3 regions of the Streptomyces flavalbus genome follow, and region 1 is predicted to be linked to each of the others. Evidence: predicted binding sites of a transcription regulator. Region 1 holds the regulator's gene; each other region holds the start of a gene.
What was found. Region 1 encodes HspR, which represses chaperone genes until heat shock. Its sites were predicted from a motif close to TTGAGNNNNNNNNNCTCAA; they were not measured.
Positions count from the first base shown of each region.

Region 1 (6,125 bases):
GTGTTCAAGCGGCAGTTCTACGCGAACACGTCGTTCTCCGGCACTCCGAAGAAGACGGACTGCGACGGCACCATCGACCAGAACTGGGGCACCGGCGCGCCCGCCACCGGCCTGCCGAGGAACGACTTCGGCGTCCGCTGGACCGTCACCCGCGACTTCGGCTCCGGCGGCCCCTTCGCCTTCGGCGCCGCCGCGCAGGACGGCGTCCGCGTCTACCTCGACGGCGTGCGCAAGGTGAACCTCTGGAAGAACGTCTCCACGACGGCCCGTACGCAGGTCAACCTCACCATCCCGCCCGGCAAGCACACCCTGCGCGTCGACTTCGTCAACTGGACCGGCACGGCCAACGTCAGGTTCTCCTACGCCCCCCGCACGTCGGCGTCGGTCGACACGGTCAGACCCCTCGCGCCGACCGGCACGGCGGCGACCTACGACCCGGCCACGGGCAAGGCCCGCCTCACCTGGGCGAAGAACAAGGAGATGGACCTCGCGGGGTACCGCGTGTACCGGCGGGTGAAGGGCGACGACTTCGCTGTCCCAGTGGCGACGACCACCTCGACGTCGTACACGGACACCGGCCTGCCGTACAGCGGCGAGGTCTTCTCCTACGAGGTGCGCGCCTACGACCGGGCGGGCAACGTGTCCCGTGGCAGCGCCGACCAGGATGTGACGAGCGTCGACCGCATACCGCCCGATGTCCCACGGCCCCCGGAAGTCACCGACGCGACGGAACTGGGTGGGCTGCGCCTCGGCTGGAAGCAGGTCGACGAGGCGGCGTCGTACCGGGTGTACCGGTCATCGAGCAAGGACGGCACCTACACCCGGATCGCCAGCACGTCGCTGCTCTCCTACCGGGACACCTCCGCCGCGACCGAGACCACGTACTACTACCGCCTCAGCGCCGTCGACGCGGCGGGCAACGAGTCCGACAAGTCCCCGTGGGTCATCGCCCGCCGCCACAACGACTCCCCGCCGTCCGCCGTCACCGGGCTGACCGTCACCCCGACCGGCTACGGCTTCGAACTGAACTGGGAGGCCAACCCGACCCCCGACCTCCACCGTTACGTCGTCTACGGCGGCGAGGTGGTCACCATCGGGGGCAAGCGGTACTGCGACGCGTGGGAGCTGGAGTGGCTGTCGGCCGACACCACCTCCTACGCGCACGTCGTCAGCCGCCCGGACGGCGAGGAGCGCTGCTTCTACGTCGACGCCGTCGACACCAGTTGGAACTCCTCGTACGACTGGACGCGTTCCGCCCAGATCGTGGCGGCGACGGAGCTGGACACGGTGCCGAAGGTGGGGTCCCCAGTGACCTCCCCGCTGTCGCTCATCGTCTGGCCAGCGGCGGGCGACGAGGGCAATCGGCTGGCGTGGGACGGCACCGAGGTGGACGCCACGGGCGGCTACCGGTTGTACCGCTACGACCCGGCCACCGAACGCTACGAGCGGATCGCCGAGGTCGGCCCCGGCTCCTACCTCTACTTCGACACCGGCGTCCCGCGCGGCACCACGTCCTACTACTGGGTGACGGCGGTGGACGCCGACGGCAACGAGTCGGCCCCCGCGGGCGACTGGGCGGTCACGGGCCCCTGAACGCGACGATGGGGTCCCGCGTCCGCGGGACCCCTCTCACGTGTCGTGCGCGTCAGTCCGACTGCTGCTGCCGCTTCGGCCGCCACACCACCAGCGCGCTCGTCTGCTGGACCTCCTGGTACGGGACCAGGTCGCGGCGGTAGGACGCGTGGACGGCCGCCTCGCGTTGGCGCATGGTGGCCGCCGCGCCGTCCAGGGCCGACTGCAGCTCCGCCACGCGGGACTGGAGCGCGGCGACCTGGTTCTCCAGTTCGATGATGCGCTTGATGCCCGCGAGGTTGATGCCCTCGTCCTGCGAGAGCTGCTGCACCTGGCGGAGCAGCTCGATGTCCCGGGCGGAGTACCGGCGCCCCCGGCCCGCGGTGCGGTCGGGGGAGACCAGGCCCAGGCGGTCGTACTGGCGCAGCGTCTGCGGGTGCAGTCCGGAGAGCTGGGCCGCCACCGAGATGACGTAGACCGGGGTCTCCTCGGTCAGTTCATACGGGTTGCGTCGACGGCCGTCCATCTTCGTCAAGCTCCCTTCGCCGCCTGGAACAGCTCCGCCCGCGGATCCTCACCCGCGGTCGCCTCGCGATACGCCTCCAGCGCGTCACGAGCCTTCCCCGTGACGTCCTTCGGCACACTCACCTCCACGGTGACCAGCAGGTCCCCGCGGGTGCCGTCCTTGCGGACCGCGCCCTTGCCCCGCGCCCGCATGGTGCGGCCGTTGGGCGTGCCGGGCGGCAGCTTCAGGGTGACGGCGGGCCCGCCCAGCGTGGGCACCCGCACCTCCCCGCCGAGCGCCGCCTCCGCGAAGGTCACGGGGACGGTGACGGTGAGGTTGTCGTCCTTGCGCCCGAAGACGGGGTGGTCCTTGACGTGCACGACCACGTACAGGTCGCCCGCCGGGCCGCCCCGCTCACCGGGCGCGCCCTTGCCGCGCAGCCGGATCCGCTGCCCGTCGCTCACCCCGGCCGGGATGCGCACCTGCATCGTCCGCGAGGACTTGGCGCGCCCGGAGCCCTTGCAGACCTCGCAGGCGTCCTCCGCGATCAGCCCGCGCCCCTTGCAGTCCGGGCACGGGTCGGTCAGCGAGAAGCCGCCGCCCGAGCCGCGCGCGACCTGCCCGGTGCCGACGCAGGTCGGGCACACGCGCGGCGTGCCGTTCTTGTCGCCGGTGCCGGAGCACGCCTTGCACGGGGACTGCGACGACATCCGCAGCGGGACCGTCGCGCCCTCGATCGCCTCGTTGAAGCTCAGCGTGACCTCGGACTCGATGTCCTGGCCGCGGCGCGGCTGGGTGCGCGTGCCGGTGCCCGCGCCACCCCGGTTGAACAGGCCCCCGAAGACGTCACCGATGCCGCCGCCGAAGCCGCCGCCGCTCTGCTGCGCGCCGCCCCCGAAGAGGTCACCGAGGTCGAAGTTGAACGATCCGCCACCCGCGCCCGGCCCCGGGCGGAAGCCGCCGTTGCCGAACAGGGCGCGCGCCTCGTCGTACTCCTTGCGCTTCTTGGGGTCCCCGAGGACGTCGTTCGCCTCGGAGATCTCCTTGAACCGCTCCTCGGCCTTGGCGTTGCCCTTGTTGGCGTCCGGGTGGAACTCGCGGGCGAGCTTCCGGTACGCCTTCTTGATCTCGGCCTCGGTGGCGTCCTTGGGGACGCCGAGGACCTTGTAGTAGTCCTTCTCGATGAAGTCCTTGGTGCTCATCCCCGACGTCCCTCCTTCCTCGTCATCCGGTCAAGCTCAGCCCTCGTCCGGGCCACCGCTCTCCTTGTCGTCGCCTTCAGGGGACTCCTCGCCCTTGACGGTCTGCGCGCCGGGCTGCGGCTCGGCCACGGCCACCCGCGCGGGGCGGATGGTGCGCTCGCCGATGCGATACCCGGGCTGGAGAATCGCCACGCACGTCGTCTCGGTGACGTCCGGCGCGTAGCTGTGCATCAGCGCCTCGTGGACCGTCGGGTCGAAGGGCTCGCCCTCCTTGCCGAACTGCTGGAGGCCCATCTTCGCGGCCACGGTCTCCAGCGACTCCGCAACGGACTTGAAGCCGCCGACGAGTTCGCCGTGTTCCCGGGCGCGGCCGATGTCGTCGAGCACGGGCAGCAGCTCGGTCAGGAGGTTCGCGACGGCGATCTCCTTGACCGCGATGCGGTCGCGCTCCACGCGGCGGCGGTAGTTCTGGTACTCGGCCTGGAGCCGCTGGAGGTCCGCGGTGCGCTCACCGAGCGCGGTGCGCACCTGGTCCAACTGGGCCAGCAGACCGGGGTCTGTGCTGGTGGCGTCCCCGGCCGGGGCCGCCCCCTCCTCGGAGGCGGCCTTCGGCTCGGCGTCGTCAGGGGCGGCGCCGGAGGGGACGTCGGGCTTTTCCTCGAAGCCCGGGGTCTCCTCCGTCACGCGGCACCGTCCTTCCGCTCGTCGTCGACGATCTCGGCGTCCACCACGTCGTCGTCGGCCTTGGCGCCACCGGCGGTCGCGCCCTCGGGGCCGCCCGCCGCCTGCGCGGCGTTCGCGTCGGCGTACATGGCCTGGCCGAGCTTCTGGGAGACGGCGGCGACCTTCTCCGTGGCCGTGCGGATCTCCGCGGTGTCCTCGCCCTTGAGCTTCTCCTTCAGCTCGCCGACGGCGGCCTCGACCTCGGACTTGATCTCGCCGGGGACCTTGTCCTCGTTGTCCTTGAGGAACTTCTCGGTCTGGTAGACGAGCTGCTCGCCCTGGTTGCGGGCCTCGGCGGCCTCGCGGCGGGCGTGGTCCTCCTCGGCGTACTTCTCGGCCTCCTGGCGCATCCGGTCGACCTCGTCCTTCGGCAGCGAGGAGCCGCCGGTGACGGTCATCTTCTGCTCCTTGCCCGTGCCCAGGTCCTTCGCGGTCACGTGCATGATGCCGTTGGCGTCGATGTCGAAGGAGACCTCGATCTGCGGGACGCCGCGGGGCGCCGGGGGCAGACCGGTCAGCTCGAACATCCCGAGCTTCTTGTTGTACGCCGCGATCTCGCGCTCGCCCTGGTAGACCTGGATCTGCACGGACGGCTGGTTGTCCTCGGCCGTGGTGAAGATCTCGGAGCGCTTGGTCGGGATCGTGGTGTTGCGCTCGATCAGCTTGGTCATGATGCCGCCCTTGGTCTCGATGCCGAGGGACAGCGGGGTGACGTCGAGCAGCAGGACGTCCTTGACCTCGCCCTTGAGGACACCGGCCTGGAGCGAGGCGCCGATCGCGACGACCTCGTCCGGGTTGACGCCCTTGTTGGCCTCCTTGCCGCCGGTCAGCTCCTTGACCAGTTCGGCGACGGCGGGCATACGGGTCGAGCCACCCACCAGGACGACGTGGTCGATCTCGCCGAGGGCGATGCCGGCGTCCTTGATGACGTTGTGGAACGGCGTCTTGCAGCGCTCCAGGAGGTCCGCGGTGAGCTGCTGGAACTGGGCGCGGGTGAGCTTCTCGTCGAGGTGCAGGGGGCCCTCGGCGGAGGCGGTGATGTAGGGCAGGTTGATCGAGGTCTCGGTGGACGAGGACAGCTCGATCTTGGCCTTCTCGGCGGCCTCGCGGAGGCGCTGGAGGGCCATCTTGTCCTTGCTCAGGTCCACGCCGTGACCGGACTGGAACTGCTTGACCAGGAAGTCGACGATGCGCTGGTCCCAGTCGTCACCACCGAGGTGGTTGTCACCGTTGGTGGCCTTCACCTCGACGACGCCGTCACCGATCTCGAGCAGCGACACGTCGAAGGTGCCGCCACCGAGGTCGAAGACGAGGATCGTCTGGTCGTCCTTGTCGAGGCCGTAGGCCAGGGCCGCCGCGGTCGGCTCGTTCACGATCCGCAGCACGTTCAGACCGGCGATCTCACCGGCCTCCTTGGTGGCCTGGCGCTCGGCGTCGTTGAAGTACGCCGGGACGGTGATGACCGCGTCGGTCACCTTCTCGCCCAGGTACGCCTCGGCGTCCCGCTTCAGCTTCTGCAGCACGAAGGCGCTGATCTGCTGCGGGTTGAAGTCCTTGCCGTCCAGGTTGATCTTCCAGTCGGTGCCCATGTGGCGCTTGACCGACCGGATGGTCCTGTCGACGTTGGTGACGGCCTGGCGCTTGGCCACCTCGCCGACCAGCACCTCACCGTTCTTGGCGAAGGCGACGACGGACGGCGTGGTCCTGGCACCCTCGGCGTTGGTGATGACGGTGGGCTCGCCGCCCTCCAGAACGCTGACGACGGAGTTAGTCGTGCCCAGGTCGATGCCGACCGCACGTGCCATGGTTGATTCCTCCAGCGACTTGAGTGGAACGGACTCAAGTGTGCATGACGGCCAGGCATGGGTCAACAGACCTGAGCCAAGTGGGCTCAACTCTTATCCGTTCCTTACACGCAAGGGCCGCCGCACATCCCCTCTGACCTGCACCGACGCCCGTGCGGCCGGTACCGCGCGCGCCCCCGCCCCCTTGACGCACACCAGCCCGAGTACGGCCACCACGCCGCCCCCTGCCACCCACCACACGGCACCCGCGTCCGCCCACCCGCCGTGCACGAGCACCCCCACCAGCACGCTCGCGAACGCCCCGGCCCCCACCACCAC
Region 1 is NZ_JBHTEB010000001.1:4,302,843-4,308,967, reverse strand. Features, by position in the region: gene ACFQZ6_RS19385 (fibronectin type III domain-containing protein) at 1-1,593, shown strand, start outside; gene ACFQZ6_RS19380 (heat shock protein transcriptional repressor HspR) at 1,646-2,098, opposite strand; gene dnaJ (molecular chaperone DnaJ) at 2,104-3,279, opposite strand; gene grpE (nucleotide exchange factor GrpE) at 3,316-3,963, opposite strand; gene dnaK (molecular chaperone DnaK) at 3,960-5,807, opposite strand; gene ACFQZ6_RS19360 (MraY family glycosyltransferase) at 5,901-6,125, opposite strand, start outside.

Region 2 (6,125 bases), 1.1 Mb from region 1:
CCAGGACGCCCAGCTTGGTCCTGATCGAGAACGGCCGCACCCGGACCCAGGGCGGGCCCCCGGAGCCGCGTCGGCCGGACGGACCGTCGCTCATGGCGTCGGCGTCTCCAGGGCGTACCCGACGCCGTGCACCGTGCGGATCCGCTCGGCGCCGATCTTCCGGCGCAGCGCCTTGATGTGGCTGTCGACGGTGCGGGTGCCGGAGGCGTCCGCCCAGTCCCACACCTCCGCCAGCAACTGCTCGCGCGAGAGCACCGCGCGCGGGGTGTTCGCCAGGCACACCAGCAGGTCGAACTCGGTCGGCGTGAGGTGCACGTCCTCGCTGCGCACCCGCACCCTGCGCTGCGCGTGGTCGATCTCCAGCTCGCCCAGGCGCAGGATGCCGCTGCGCGGCGTCGAGGCGGCGATCGCGGCCCGCTCCACGCGGCGCAGCAGCACGTGCACGCGCGCCGCCAGCTCCCGCATGGAGAACGGCTTGGTCATGTAGTCGTCGGCGCCGACGCCGAGCCCGACCAGCATGTCCGTCTCGTCGTCGCGGGCGGTGAGCATCAGCACCGGCACCGGGCGGGCGGCCTGCACGCGGCGGCAGACCTCCAGGCCGTCGAAGCCGGGCAGCATGATGTCGAGGATCAGCAGGTCGGGCTGCCAGGCCTCGGCCGTGTCGACGGCGGCCGGTCCGTCACCGGCGGTCTGTACGAGGAATCCCTCGGCGCGCAGGCGGGCCGCGATGGCGTCGACGATCGTCGCGTCGTCCTCGACCACCAGCACCCGGCGCTGCGCGCCCGGAGTGGTCGCCGCCGTGCCGTTGTGGGAGGTGTGTGTCTGCTCCATCGCCCGCCCCTGAGGTGTGCTTTCCGGAATCCGTGGGGTGATCCCATGACTGCGCTTGACGCTTGAATGATCCGCGTCAGGCAAGCAGGGTACGGGGAGTCACCACGCCTCGGCTATCCAGGTCGGACGCCGAGGTGAATGACGTCCGGAACGCCCCGGGCAACCGGGATCTCTTCGGTACGCACTTGTTGGAATCCGGCATTCCGCAAGGTTCCTTCAAATTCCGGGGAGGGCTTGGCCGACCACACGGCCAGGACGCCACCGGGCCTCAACACCCTTGCGCAGCTTGCCAGTCCGGCGGGTGAGTAGAGGCTGTCGTTGGCTTCCGTGACGGTCCAGTCGGGGCCGTTGTCGATGTCGAGGCAGAGGGCGTCGAACGTGGCGGATGTCTCATTGACGTAATCGATCAGATCGGCCCGCACGATCCGCGCGCGCGGGTCGGCGAGTGCCTCGCGCGAGAGGTCGGACAGTGGTCCGTCGAGGTGCCAGTCGATGATGGCGGGCTCGCGCTCCACCACCGTGATCCGGCCCCAGCGCGGGTTGCCCGTGGCATGTGCGAGTGAGAATCCGACGCCGAGTCCGCCGATGAGGACGTGGGGGAGCGGGCGTCCGTCCAGGGCGTCGAGGGCGGCGTCGACCAGCAGTCTCTCCGAGCGGCCGTCGGAGGTGTCCATCAGGAAGCAGCCGTTGGCGATGATCTGGAGCAGCTCGCCGTGCCGACGCAGCACCACCTCGCCGTAGGGGCCCTCGCGCCGGTCCAGGACTTCGGGGATGTCGTATGCGGTGGCCATGGGGCCATCCTGACACCGGTGTTCACCGGGCGGCGGGGGAATTACCGGCGGGGAACCGGCGTACGGCGTCCAGGCGGGCGCCTCTCAGGTGGCGCGGCCGGTGAACCTGGCGGAGGTCAGCGGCGCCTCCGTGCGCCAGCCCAGGTGCTCGTACAGCGCCCGCCCCGCCGGGGTCCCGGCGAGGACCGCGGTCCTGACGCCCCGGTCGGCGGCGGCGCGGTGCAGCGCGGTCATCACCTGACTGCCGAGTCCCCGGCGCCGGTGCGCGGGTGCCGTCTCTATCTGGTCGACGACGCCGGTCGCGCCGCTGACGGCGAGCTGGCCGCGCGCCGCGAGGGAGCCGTCCGGCGCGGCGAGCAGCACGCGCGTGACGCCCGCGCGGGTCCACACGCGCCGTCGGAAGCCCTCGGGGACGGCCGGGACGGCGGGGGCGTCGTCCGGTACCCGGTAGGTCATCAGGTAGCCCGGCTCGGGGTCGACCCACCAGCCCGCGCCCAGCCAGCCGCCCACGCGCGCGGGGTCGTCGAAGACCTTCAGCCAGACCCCGGCGCCGGTCACGGCGTCGGCCACCTCGCGGACGGTGCTCTCCTCGACGGCGTCACCGGTGGCGGCGAGGATGTGCCGGGTGACGTGCGTGGCCTGGCCGACGTCGATGGTCCAGCCCCAGGGCTCCGCCCGCGGCGGGGCGGCCCCGCGCGAGACGACCCAGCCGCCGACCCAGGTCCCCACGACGCTCTCCACACTGCCTCCGTAATGACTGCTAAGGCACACTGCCTATTACGTCGAGACCGTATGCGGGCCGGGCCCCGCCCACCAGGGGTGATCGCCCACAGCGAACGCCCGGAAGGTCGGGGAACATTCAAGGACCCCCGAGCATTGAGTCGGCATAGCTCAACTTGACTGCCGAAGGGGAGATCATGGCTGCTGAGTCCACGGCGTTCACACCGCTCACCCTGCCCGTGCTGCCGCTCGACGACGAGGTCGTGCTGCCCGGGATGGTGGTCCCGCTGGACCTGAGCGACTCCGAGGTGCGGGCCGCGGTGGAGGCCGCGCAGGCCGCCGCCCGGACGGAACCCGGAAAGCCCAGGGTGCTGCTGGTGCCACGCATCGACGGGACATACGCGCGCATCGGCGTGCTCGGCACCGTGGAGCAGGTCGGCCGACTGGCCGACGGTGACCCCGGCGCCCTCATCCGCGGGCGCGGCCGGGTGCGCATCGGGGCCGGGACCACCGGACCCGGCGCGGCGCTGTGGGTCGAGGGCACCCGGATCGACGAGGAGACGCCCGAACCGCTGCCCGGCCAGGTCGCCGAACTGGTGAAGGAGTACAAGGCGCTCGCCACCGCCTGGCTGAAGAAGCGCGGCGCCTGGCAGGTCGTGGACCGCGTCCAGGCCATCGACGGCGTCTCCGCGCTCGCGGACAACTCCGGTTACTCACCGTTCCTGACCACCGAACAGAAGGTGGAGCTGCTGGAGACCACCGACCCGGTGGCCCGCCTCCGCCTCGCCACCCAGCAACTGCGCGACCACCTCGCCGAGCAGGACGTCGCGGAGACCATCGCCAAGGACGTTCAGGAAGGCGTCGACAAGCAGCAGCGGGAGTTCCTGCTGCGTCGCCAGTTGGAGGCCGTACGCAAGGAACTGCGCGAGCTGAACGGCGAGAAGGACGGCGAGGAGTCCGACGACTACCGCGCCCGCGTGGAGGCCGCCGACCTGCCCGAGAAGGTCCGTGAGGCCGCGCTCAAGGAGGTCGACAAGCTGGAGCGGTCCTCCGACCAGTCCCCGGAGGGCGGCTGGATCCGCACCTGGCTGGACACGGTCCTGGAGATGCCGTGGAACGAGCGCACCCAGGACGAGTACGACATCCAGGGCGCCCGGGGCGTGCTCGACGCCGAGCACTCCGGACTCGACGACGTGAAGGAGCGGATCACCGAGTACCTGGCGGTGCGCAAGCGGCGCGCCGACCGGGGCCTGGGGATCGTGGGCGGGCGGCGCGGCGGTGCCGTGCTCGCGCTCGTCGGCCCGCCCGGCGTCGGCAAGACCAGCCTGGGGGAGTCCGTGGCGCACGCCATGGGCCGCAAGTTCGTCCGCGTCGCCCTCGGCGGCGTCCGCGACGAGGCCGAGATCCGCGGCCACCGCCGTACGTACGTCGGCGCGCTGCCCGGCCGGATCGTGCGGGCCATCAAGGAGGCCGGGTCGATGAACCCGGTGGTGCTGCTGGACGAGATCGACAAGGTCGGCTCCGACTTCCGCGGCGACCCCGCGGCGGCGCTCCTCGAGGTCCTGGACCCGGCGCAGAACCACACCTTCCGCGACCACTACCTGGAGGTCGAACTCGACCTGTCCGACGTGGTCTTCCTCGCCACCGCCAACGTCCTGGAGGCCATCCCCGAGGCGCTGCTGGACCGGATGGAGCTGGTCCGCCTCGACGGCTACACCGAGGACGAGAAGGTCGTCATCGCCCGCGACCACCTGCTGCCGAGGCAGTTGGAGCGCGCCGGGCTCGACGACGACGAGGTGACCATCGACGAGGGCGCGCTGCGCAAGCTCGCGGGCGAGTACACCCGTGAGGCGGGCGTGCGCACCCTGGAGCGGTCCATCGCGCGGCTGCTGCGCAAGGTCGCGGCCCAGCACGAACTGGGCGAGCGGAAGCTGCCGTTCACCGTCACCCCCGACGACCTGCGGGGCCTGATCGGACGGCCGCACCACGTGCCCGAGTCCGCGCAGGACCCGGCGGAGCGGCGCACGGCGGTGCCGGGCGTGGCGACCGGCCTCGCGGTGACCGGCGCGGGCGGTGACGTGCTCTTCGTGGAGGCGTCCCTGGCCGACCCGGAGACGGGCGCGGCGGGGCTGACCCTGACCGGTCAGCTCGGTGACGTGATGAAGGAGTCGGCGCAGATCGCGCTGAGCTTCCTGCGCTCGCACGGCGCCGAACTGGAGCTGCCGGTCGCGGACCTGAAGGACCGGGGCGTGCACATCCACTTCCCGGCGGGCGCGGTGCCGAAGGACGGCCCGAGCGCGGGCATCACGATGACCACGGCGCTGGCGTCGCTGCTGTCGGGGCGGCTGGTCCGCACGGACGTGGCGATGACCGGCGAGGTCTCGCTGACCGGCCGGGTGCTGCCGATCGGCGGGGTGAAGCAGAAGCTGCTCGCCGCCCACCGCGCCGGGGTGACCACCGTCATCATCCCCAAGCGCAACGAACCCGACCTGGACGACGTCCCGGCGGAGGTGCTGGACAAGCTCGACGTGCACGCCGTCACCGACGTCCGCCAGGTCCTGGAGCTGGCGCTGACGCCCGCCACCAGCGGGGCGGCGCAGAGGATTCCGGCCGCGGCGTGACGGACGCGGCCGGATGAGGAGGAGGCCCGGGTTCTCGTGAGGGAGGCCCGGGCCTCCGCCGTGCGGTTCCTAGCCGAGGGCGAGGGCCTGGACGCGGTCCAGGGCGCCGTTGAAGCGGTTGTGGTCACCGACCGTCGGGCCGGTCGAGGTGTACTGCCACATCGTGTAGTACGACCAGCCCGCCGGGAGCGTCCCGACGGTGGTGGCGTACCGGGCGATCCACAGCGGGTTGTAGGCCGCGAAGCCGCCGTAGTTGCCGGTGCACTGGGTCCACCAGCTCGTCGCCGTGTAGATGACGGCGTCCCGGCCGGTGCGGGCCTTGTAGGTGTTCAGGAAGTCCTGGATCCAGGAGACCATCCCGCTCTGGGTCTTGCCGTAGCAGGTGGCGCCGTACGGGTTCCACTCGATGTCGAGGGCGCCGGGCAGGGTCTTGCCGTCGCGGGACCAGCCGCCGCCGTGGTCGACGAAGTAGTTGGCCTGGGTGGCGCCGCTGGTGGTGTCCGGGGTGGCGAAGTGGTACGCGCCGCGGATCATGCCGACGTTGTACGAGCCGTTGTACTGCTGGGCGAAGTAGGGGTTCGTGTAGTACGTCCCCTCGGTCGCCTTGGCGTAGGCCCAGCGGACGCCGCTGTTCCACAGGGTCGTCCAGGCGACGTTGCCCTGGTGGCTGCTGACGTCGACGCCCTCGGTCTGGGTGGCGTCGCCGGGGGTGGGGGTGCCGTGCTGGCCGTCGTTCGGGACGACGCCCATGCCCATGTGGGCGGAGCCGCGGGGCGGGACGTCCGCGGCGGCGGCGGGGGTGGTAAGGGTGAGGGAGAGGGCGGCGAGCAGGATCCCGGCGAGCGTGAGGCGGCGGGACCGGGTGGTTCCGGGTCTGTGCACGAACATGGCGTGCCTCTCTGGACTCGGTGGTGCTCGGTGGGGGGAACGGGGAAGGCCGTGGGGGGTGGGGGGGGGTGCGCCGGTGGCGTGGGCGGTGTGGCGTGCTCATGCCACCACCCGTTCACTCGTCGACGCTACGCACGTAGATGACACGGAAGGAAGGGTTCCGAAAGCTGCCGTTGGTCTAAGCCTGCGAAATACTGACGGAGCTGGGGTGATGGCCGCCCAGGGCGGAAACTTTCAGGAACGGGAAACCGGGCAGGGGTGCTGACGTGCACGA
Region 2 is NZ_JBHTEB010000001.1:5,353,192-5,359,316, forward strand. Features, by position in the region: gene ACFQZ6_RS24175 (HAMP domain-containing sensor histidine kinase) at 1-94, opposite strand, end outside; gene ACFQZ6_RS24180 (response regulator transcription factor) at 91-831, opposite strand; gene ACFQZ6_RS24185 (spermidine synthase) at 945-1,622, opposite strand; gene ACFQZ6_RS24190 (GNAT family N-acetyltransferase) at 1,707-2,363, opposite strand; gene lon (endopeptidase La) at 2,540-4,963, shown strand; gene ACFQZ6_RS24200 (lysozyme) at 5,033-5,851, opposite strand; gene ACFQZ6_RS24205 (MarR family winged helix-turn-helix transcriptional regulator) at 6,118-6,125, shown strand, end outside.
Region 2: the regulator HspR is predicted to act here: its motif matches at 2,499-2,517, upstream of lon (endopeptidase La).

Region 3 (6,125 bases), 2.3 Mb from region 1:
GGGCCGGGGTGGAGCGGCTGATACAGGGCTACGAGCCGTATCCGGCGCTGGTGGTCGACGCGACGTACAACGTGCTGGCCGCCAACCGGGGCATCACCGCGCTGCTGGGCGAGGTGCCCCCGGCGCTGCTCGGGCCGCCGCTGAACGCGATGCGGCTCACCCTGCACCCGGAGGGCCTCGCGCCGCGCATCCGCAACCTGCGCCAGTGGCGCGGGCACCTGCTGGCGCAGATGGAGCGGCAGATAGCGCTGCACCGGTCGGCGGCGCTGCGGGCGCTGTACGAGGAGGTGGCCGCCTACCCGGTGCCCGAGGAGGCGGTGCCCGAGGGGGCGGCGGACGAGGCGGTGCCGTACGTCGCGCTGCCGCTGCTGATCGAGCACGGCGGCCGGACGCTGTCGTTCATCTCGTCGATCTCCACGTTCAACACGCCGATGGACGTGACCGTCGCCGAGCTGGCCATCGAGACGCTGCTCCCGGCCGACCCGGCGACGGTGCGGCACCTTCAGGAGCTGCTGCCCTGACGCGCCCTGAGGGCGCCCCACTGGAGGGCGGCGAACCCGGCCACGGTGAGCGCCTGGAGGACCACCCACACGGCGCCCGTCGTGCTCGGCGACAGCCACAGTCCGAGGGCGAGGAAGCTGACCGCCGCCCAGGCCAGGTTGGCCTCGACGACCGCCCGCACGCCGAGCGCGGCCGGGCTGGGGCGCCCGGCGAGCAGGCCGACCGCGGCGGCGTACAGCACGAGGAAGACACCGAGGACGAGCAGCAGCTTGGAGCTGACGTCGAACAGGCGGCCGAGGGGGCCGGAGGCGACGAGGTAGGCGACGCCGTTCGTCCCGGTCACCACTGCGTCCAGAGTGAGGAAGCGGCGCAGCATGAGCTGCGGCTCGGTGGTGCGGGCGAGAGCGGCGAGGTGGGTTGCGGACATGGCGGATCACCCTCCGTCGGGGTCGTAGTGGTGCGGGGGGACCGGCTCCCGGGCTGGAGTGCGCCAGCCCGGAACCCGGTGATCTCACGATCCCGCGGGCCGCGGGCGGGGTCCATTACCTGCGAGGTAATGGGTGACGCGCGGTCAGCGACTCCTGGATTGCGCGGTTTTGCTCACCGGCCGTGGTGATTGCCTCACCTCCCGCCACGTGAGACTGCCGCGGGAACATGACACACTGCCCCCATGCTTTCGGCGCGTAGGGGAGGCGTGGCGTGAGTGAACGACGACCCGCGCCCACGGTCGGTCAGGTGGTGCTCGGCAAGCGGCTCCAGGAGCTGCGGGAGGCGGCCCGGCTGAGCCGTGAGGAGGCCGCGAAGGTGCTCCGGGTGGCCCCGGCGACCGTGCGGCGCATGGAGACGGCCGAGGTCGCGCTGAAGATCCCGTACGTGCAGGTGCTGCTGACGACGTACGGGGTGCCCGCGGAGGAGGTGGCCACGTTCGTCGCGCTGGCGGAGGAGGCGAACCAGCCGGGCTGGTGGCAGCGGTTCCACGACGTGCTGCCGGAGTGGTTCAGCGTGTTCGTGTCCCTGGAGGGCGCGGCGCGGATGATCCGCAGCTACGAGCCGCACTTCGTGCCGGGGCTGCTCCAGACCGAGGGGTACGCGCGGGCCGTGCTGGAGGCGGGGACGGTCGGGCAGTCGGGACCGGAGACCATCGAGCGCCACGTGCGGCTGCGGCTGACCCGGCAGGAGCTGTGGAAGCGGCCGGACCCGCCCCACCTGTGGGTGGTGATGGACGAGACGGTGCTGCGCAGGCCGGTGAGCACCAAGCCCGAGGTGATGCGCGACCAGCTCGACCGGCTGCTTGAGGCCACCGAGAGCGATCTGGTGACCCTCCAGGTCGCCGAGTTCGACCACGGGCCGCACCCGGGCACGTACGCGCCCTTCTCCCTGTTCCGGTTCGCCCAGCCGGAGCTGCCCGACATGGTCTTCACCGAGTACCTGACCGGCGCGCTCTACCTGGACTCGCGCGCCGAGGTCTCCGGGCACCTGGAGGTCCTGGACCACATGTCGGCGCACGCGGCGTCGGTGGCCCGCACCAAGGAGATCCTCCGGAAGTACCGGGCGGCCTGCTAGGCCGGGTCCAGGCGGCTGGCTGACCCGTACGGGTGCGGTCGGCGGGTGGCCCCGCGGGGCGGCGCCTAGGTTCTTGAGGGACGGGGCGGCCGAGCGTGCGGGAGGCGAGCCTGATGCCGGGATTCGAGGTGCTGTACCAGGCGGCGGCGCTCTGTCTGACCTATCCGGACGACGACGTGCTGACCCGGCTGCCGCTGCTGCGGGAGGCCGCGCCGCAACTGCGGGAGTTCGCCGACCACGCCGCGGTCACCCCGCCGGGTGAGCTGGCGGAGGACTACGCGCGCGTGTTCGGCGCCGAAGGGCTGTACCTGGGGCGCGGACGGGGCGGGGCCGCCCCGGCGCGGCTGGGCGACCTGTACCGGGCGCACGGCCTGGAGTTCACCGGCGAGGAGCGGCCGGACTTCCTGCCCGCGGTGCTGGAGTTCGCGGCGCGCACGGGCAACACGGAGCCGCTGACCGGGCACCGGGACGCGCTGGAGGAACTCCGGGCGCGGCTCACCGGGCTGGGGACGCCGTACGCGTGTGTGCTGGAGGCGGTGTGCGCGACGTTGCCTCCGGCGCATCCTGGGGATCTGACGGATCCGGTGCCGCAGCCTCGGTGAGTATGTCGTGTGCGGGTGCGTCGTGGCTGGTCGCGCAGTTCCCCGCGCCCCTAGGTAGGCTGCCTCAGCCGTGCCTTCAAGCGGCGCCGCCCCTTTGGTCCCTCTCCTCATCGACGATCTCGGCGTCCACCACGCCCTCCTCCTCCTGCGGGGCCTGCTCCTGGGCGGAGCCCGGCGTCGGCTGTTCCGCCTGGGCGTACATCGCCTGGCCCATCTTCTGGCTGACGGTGGCGAGTTTCTCGACGGCCGTGCGGAGGGCGGCGGTGTCGCTCTCGGCGGCGGGGCGTTCCAGCAGGCCCTTGAGTTCGCTGACGGCGGACTCGACCTCGGTGCGGGTGTCGGCGGGGACGCGGTCGCCGTTCTCGGTGACGAACCGCTCGGTCTGGTAGACGAGTTGCTCGGCCTGGTTGCGGGTCTCGGCGGCCTCCCTGCGCTTGCGGTCCTCCTCGGCGTACTGCTCGGCCTCCCGCATCATGCGGTCGATGTCGTCCTTGGGCAGGGCGGAGCCGCCGGTGACGGTCATCTTCTGCTCGCGGCCGGTGGCGAGGTCCTTCGCGGAGACGTGCATGATCCCGTTGGCGTCGATGTCGAAGGCGACCTCGATCTGCGGGATGCCGCGCGGCGCGGGCGGCAGCCCGGTGAGGTCGAAGGTGCCGAGCTTCTTGTTGTACGCGGCGATCTCGCGTTCGCCCTGGTAGACCTGGATGCCGACGGAGGGCTGGTTGTCGGCGGCGGTGGTGAAGATCTCCGAACGCCGGGTCGGGATCGTGGTGTTGCGCTCGATCAGCTTGGTCATGATGCCGCCCTTGGTCTCGATGCCGAGGGACAGCGGGGTGACGTCGAGGAGGAGGACGTCCTTCACGTCGCCGCGGAGGACACCGGCCTGGAGCGCGGCGCCGACCGCCACGACCTCGTCGGGGTTGACGCCCTTGTGCGGGTCCTTGCCGGTCAGCTCGCGGACGAGTTCGGTGACCGCGGGCATCCGGGTGGAGCCGCCGACGAGGATGACGTGGTCGATCGCGGCGAGCTTGATCCCGGCGTCCTTGACGGCCTGGTGGAAGGGGGTCTTGCAGCGGTCGAGCAGATCGGCGGTGAGTTCCTGGAACTGGGCGCGGGTGAGCTTCTCCTCCAGGTGCAGCGGGCCCTCGGCGGAGGCGGTGATGTAGGGCAGGTTGATCGACGTCTCCGAGGACGAGGACAGCTCGATCTTGGCCTTCTCGGCGCCCTCCCGCAGCCGCTGCACGGCCATCTTGTCGCCCGCGAGGTCGATGCCGTACTGCCCCTTGAACTTCTTCACCAGGTGATCGACGATCCGCTGGTCCCAGTCGTCGCCGCCGAGGTGGGTGTCGCCGTTGGTGGCCTTGACCTCGATGACGCCGTCGCCGATCTCCAGCAGGGAGACGTCGAAGGTGCCGCCGCCGAGGTCGAAGACGAGGACGGTCTGCTCCTCGCCGCGGTCCAGGCCGTAGGCGAGGGCGGCGGCGGTCGGCTCGTTGATGATCCGCAGCACCTTCAGGCCCGCGATCTCCCCGGCCTCCTTGGTGGCCTGCCGCTGGGCGTCGTCGAAGTAGGCGGGGACGGTGATCACCGCGTCGGTGACGTCCTCACCGAGGTAGGACTCGGCGTCCCGCTTGAGCTTCTGCAGAACGCGCGCCGACAGCTCCTGCGCCCGGAAGCGGGTGCCGTCCACGGAGCCCTGGTCCGGGAAGCGCCAGTCGGCGTCGCCCATGTGCCGTTTCACGGAGCGGGCGGTGCGCTCGACGTTGGTCACCGCCTGCCGCTTGGCGACCTCGCCGACCAGCACCTCGCCGTTCTTGGCGAAGGCCACGACCGAGGGTGTGGTCCTCGCGCCCTCCGCGTTGGCGACGACCGTGGGCTCGCCGCCCTCCAGGACGGCGACCACCGAGTTGGTGGTCCCCAGATCGATACCGACCGCGCGTCCCATCGCAGTCCCCTTCCGCGTCACGGAGTGTCCGGAGTGTCCGCCACTCCCTCCAGCACAAAACTTGAGTGGCCTCTTGTCAATGGCGCATACGGGCCACCCGCGCGCCCCCGCCCTACAGCGGAGTACCCCGTCGGGGGCGTGCGCCCCGCAGCGCGACGGCGTGCCGGGGGCGGTCGGTGACCAGGACGTCCACGCGCGGGTCGGCGAGGAAGGCGCGCAGGGCGGTGTCGTCGTTGACGGTCCACACCAGGGTGAACAGCCGGTGCCGGGCGGCCTCGCGCAGCACGTTGGCGCGGGCCAGGCGCTGGTGCACGGCGACCCCGTGGGCACCGCAGGCGCGCACCCGGCGCAGCGGGAACAGCTCGCTCAGCCGGGTCGCGGTCAGCCGGGAGGCGGCGATCTCCGCGCGGTCCCGGCCCAGCGACAGGGCGGTGCGCACCCCGGGGAAGGCCCGGGTGATCGCGGCGACGGAACGGTCCTCCAGGGAGGTGGCCACGAAGCCGTCGACGCCGAGCAGCGCCACCGCCCGGTCGATCACCGTGCGCTCGTAGCCGGGCTCCTTCAGGTCCAGGTGGCCGACCAGCCTCCCCGCGATCAGGGACATCACGTCGTCGACGACCGGGACGGGGTACCCGGCACGGGCGTTCAGCTCGGCGTGGCTGAGCTGGGACAGCGGCGGGCCGGTGTGCCGTACCCGGGGGTCGTGGTGGACGACGAGGACGCCGTCGGCGGTGCGCCGGACGTCGAACTCGACGTACTCGGCGCCGGAGGTGACCGCGTCCTCGTACGCCTGCCAGGTGGCGGCGGCGTACCGTTCACCGCCGCCGCGGTGCGCGGAGACGGCGGGGCGGAGCGGGGTCACGGGTCACCTCCCGGGGGTCGCGGGCGGTCCGGGTGCGGCCGGACCCCGCCCGGCACGGGTCCGGGCGGGGCGGCGCGGACCTCAGACCAGCTTCGCGGAGAGCGTGATCGGTACGGCCTTCAGGGCCTGGCTGACCGGGCAGTTGACCTTGGCGTCCTCGGCGGCGGCGAGGAACGCCTCGCTCTCCATCCCGGGCACCGTGCCCTCGACGGTGAGGTGGATGCCGGTGATGCCCTCGCCCGGCTGGAAGGTGACGTCGGCGGAGGTGACCAGCTTGGTGGGCGGGTTGCCGCCCTTGGTGAGGATGTTGGAGAACGCCATGGAGAAGCAGCTCGCGTGGGCGGCGGCGATCAGCTCCTCGGGGCTGGTCTTGCCGTTGGCGTCCTGGGCGCGCGACGCCCAGGTGACGGGCTGCGCGTCGATGGCGCCGGAGGAGTCGAAGGTGACGACTCCGTTGCCCTCAAGGAGGTTGCCTTCCCAGACGGTGTGTGCGGAGCGCGTGGTGGCCACGGTTGGTCCTTTCGCGTGTGTCGGTGAGGCGACGTGAGGCGGCCCCGGTGCCGGGGCTCGGGGACCATCCGATCACATTCCCGCGCATCCCACGCACAACAACGGTGGAGCGGGGCCGGGTTCCGGCAGGTCCGGGGTCACG
Region 3 is NZ_JBHTEB010000001.1:6,651,334-6,657,458, reverse strand. Features, by position in the region: gene ACFQZ6_RS29765 (helix-turn-helix domain-containing protein) at 1-521, shown strand, start outside; gene ACFQZ6_RS29760 (hypothetical protein) at 503-928, opposite strand; gene ACFQZ6_RS29755 (helix-turn-helix domain-containing protein) at 1,201-2,064, shown strand; gene ACFQZ6_RS29750 (nitrate reductase molybdenum cofactor assembly chaperone) at 2,178-2,666, shown strand; gene dnaK (molecular chaperone DnaK) at 2,743-4,611, opposite strand; gene ACFQZ6_RS29740 (glycerophosphodiester phosphodiesterase family protein) at 4,724-5,473, opposite strand; gene ACFQZ6_RS29735 (OsmC family protein) at 5,555-5,983, opposite strand.
Region 3: the regulator HspR is predicted to act here: its motif matches at 4,673-4,691, upstream of dnaK (molecular chaperone DnaK).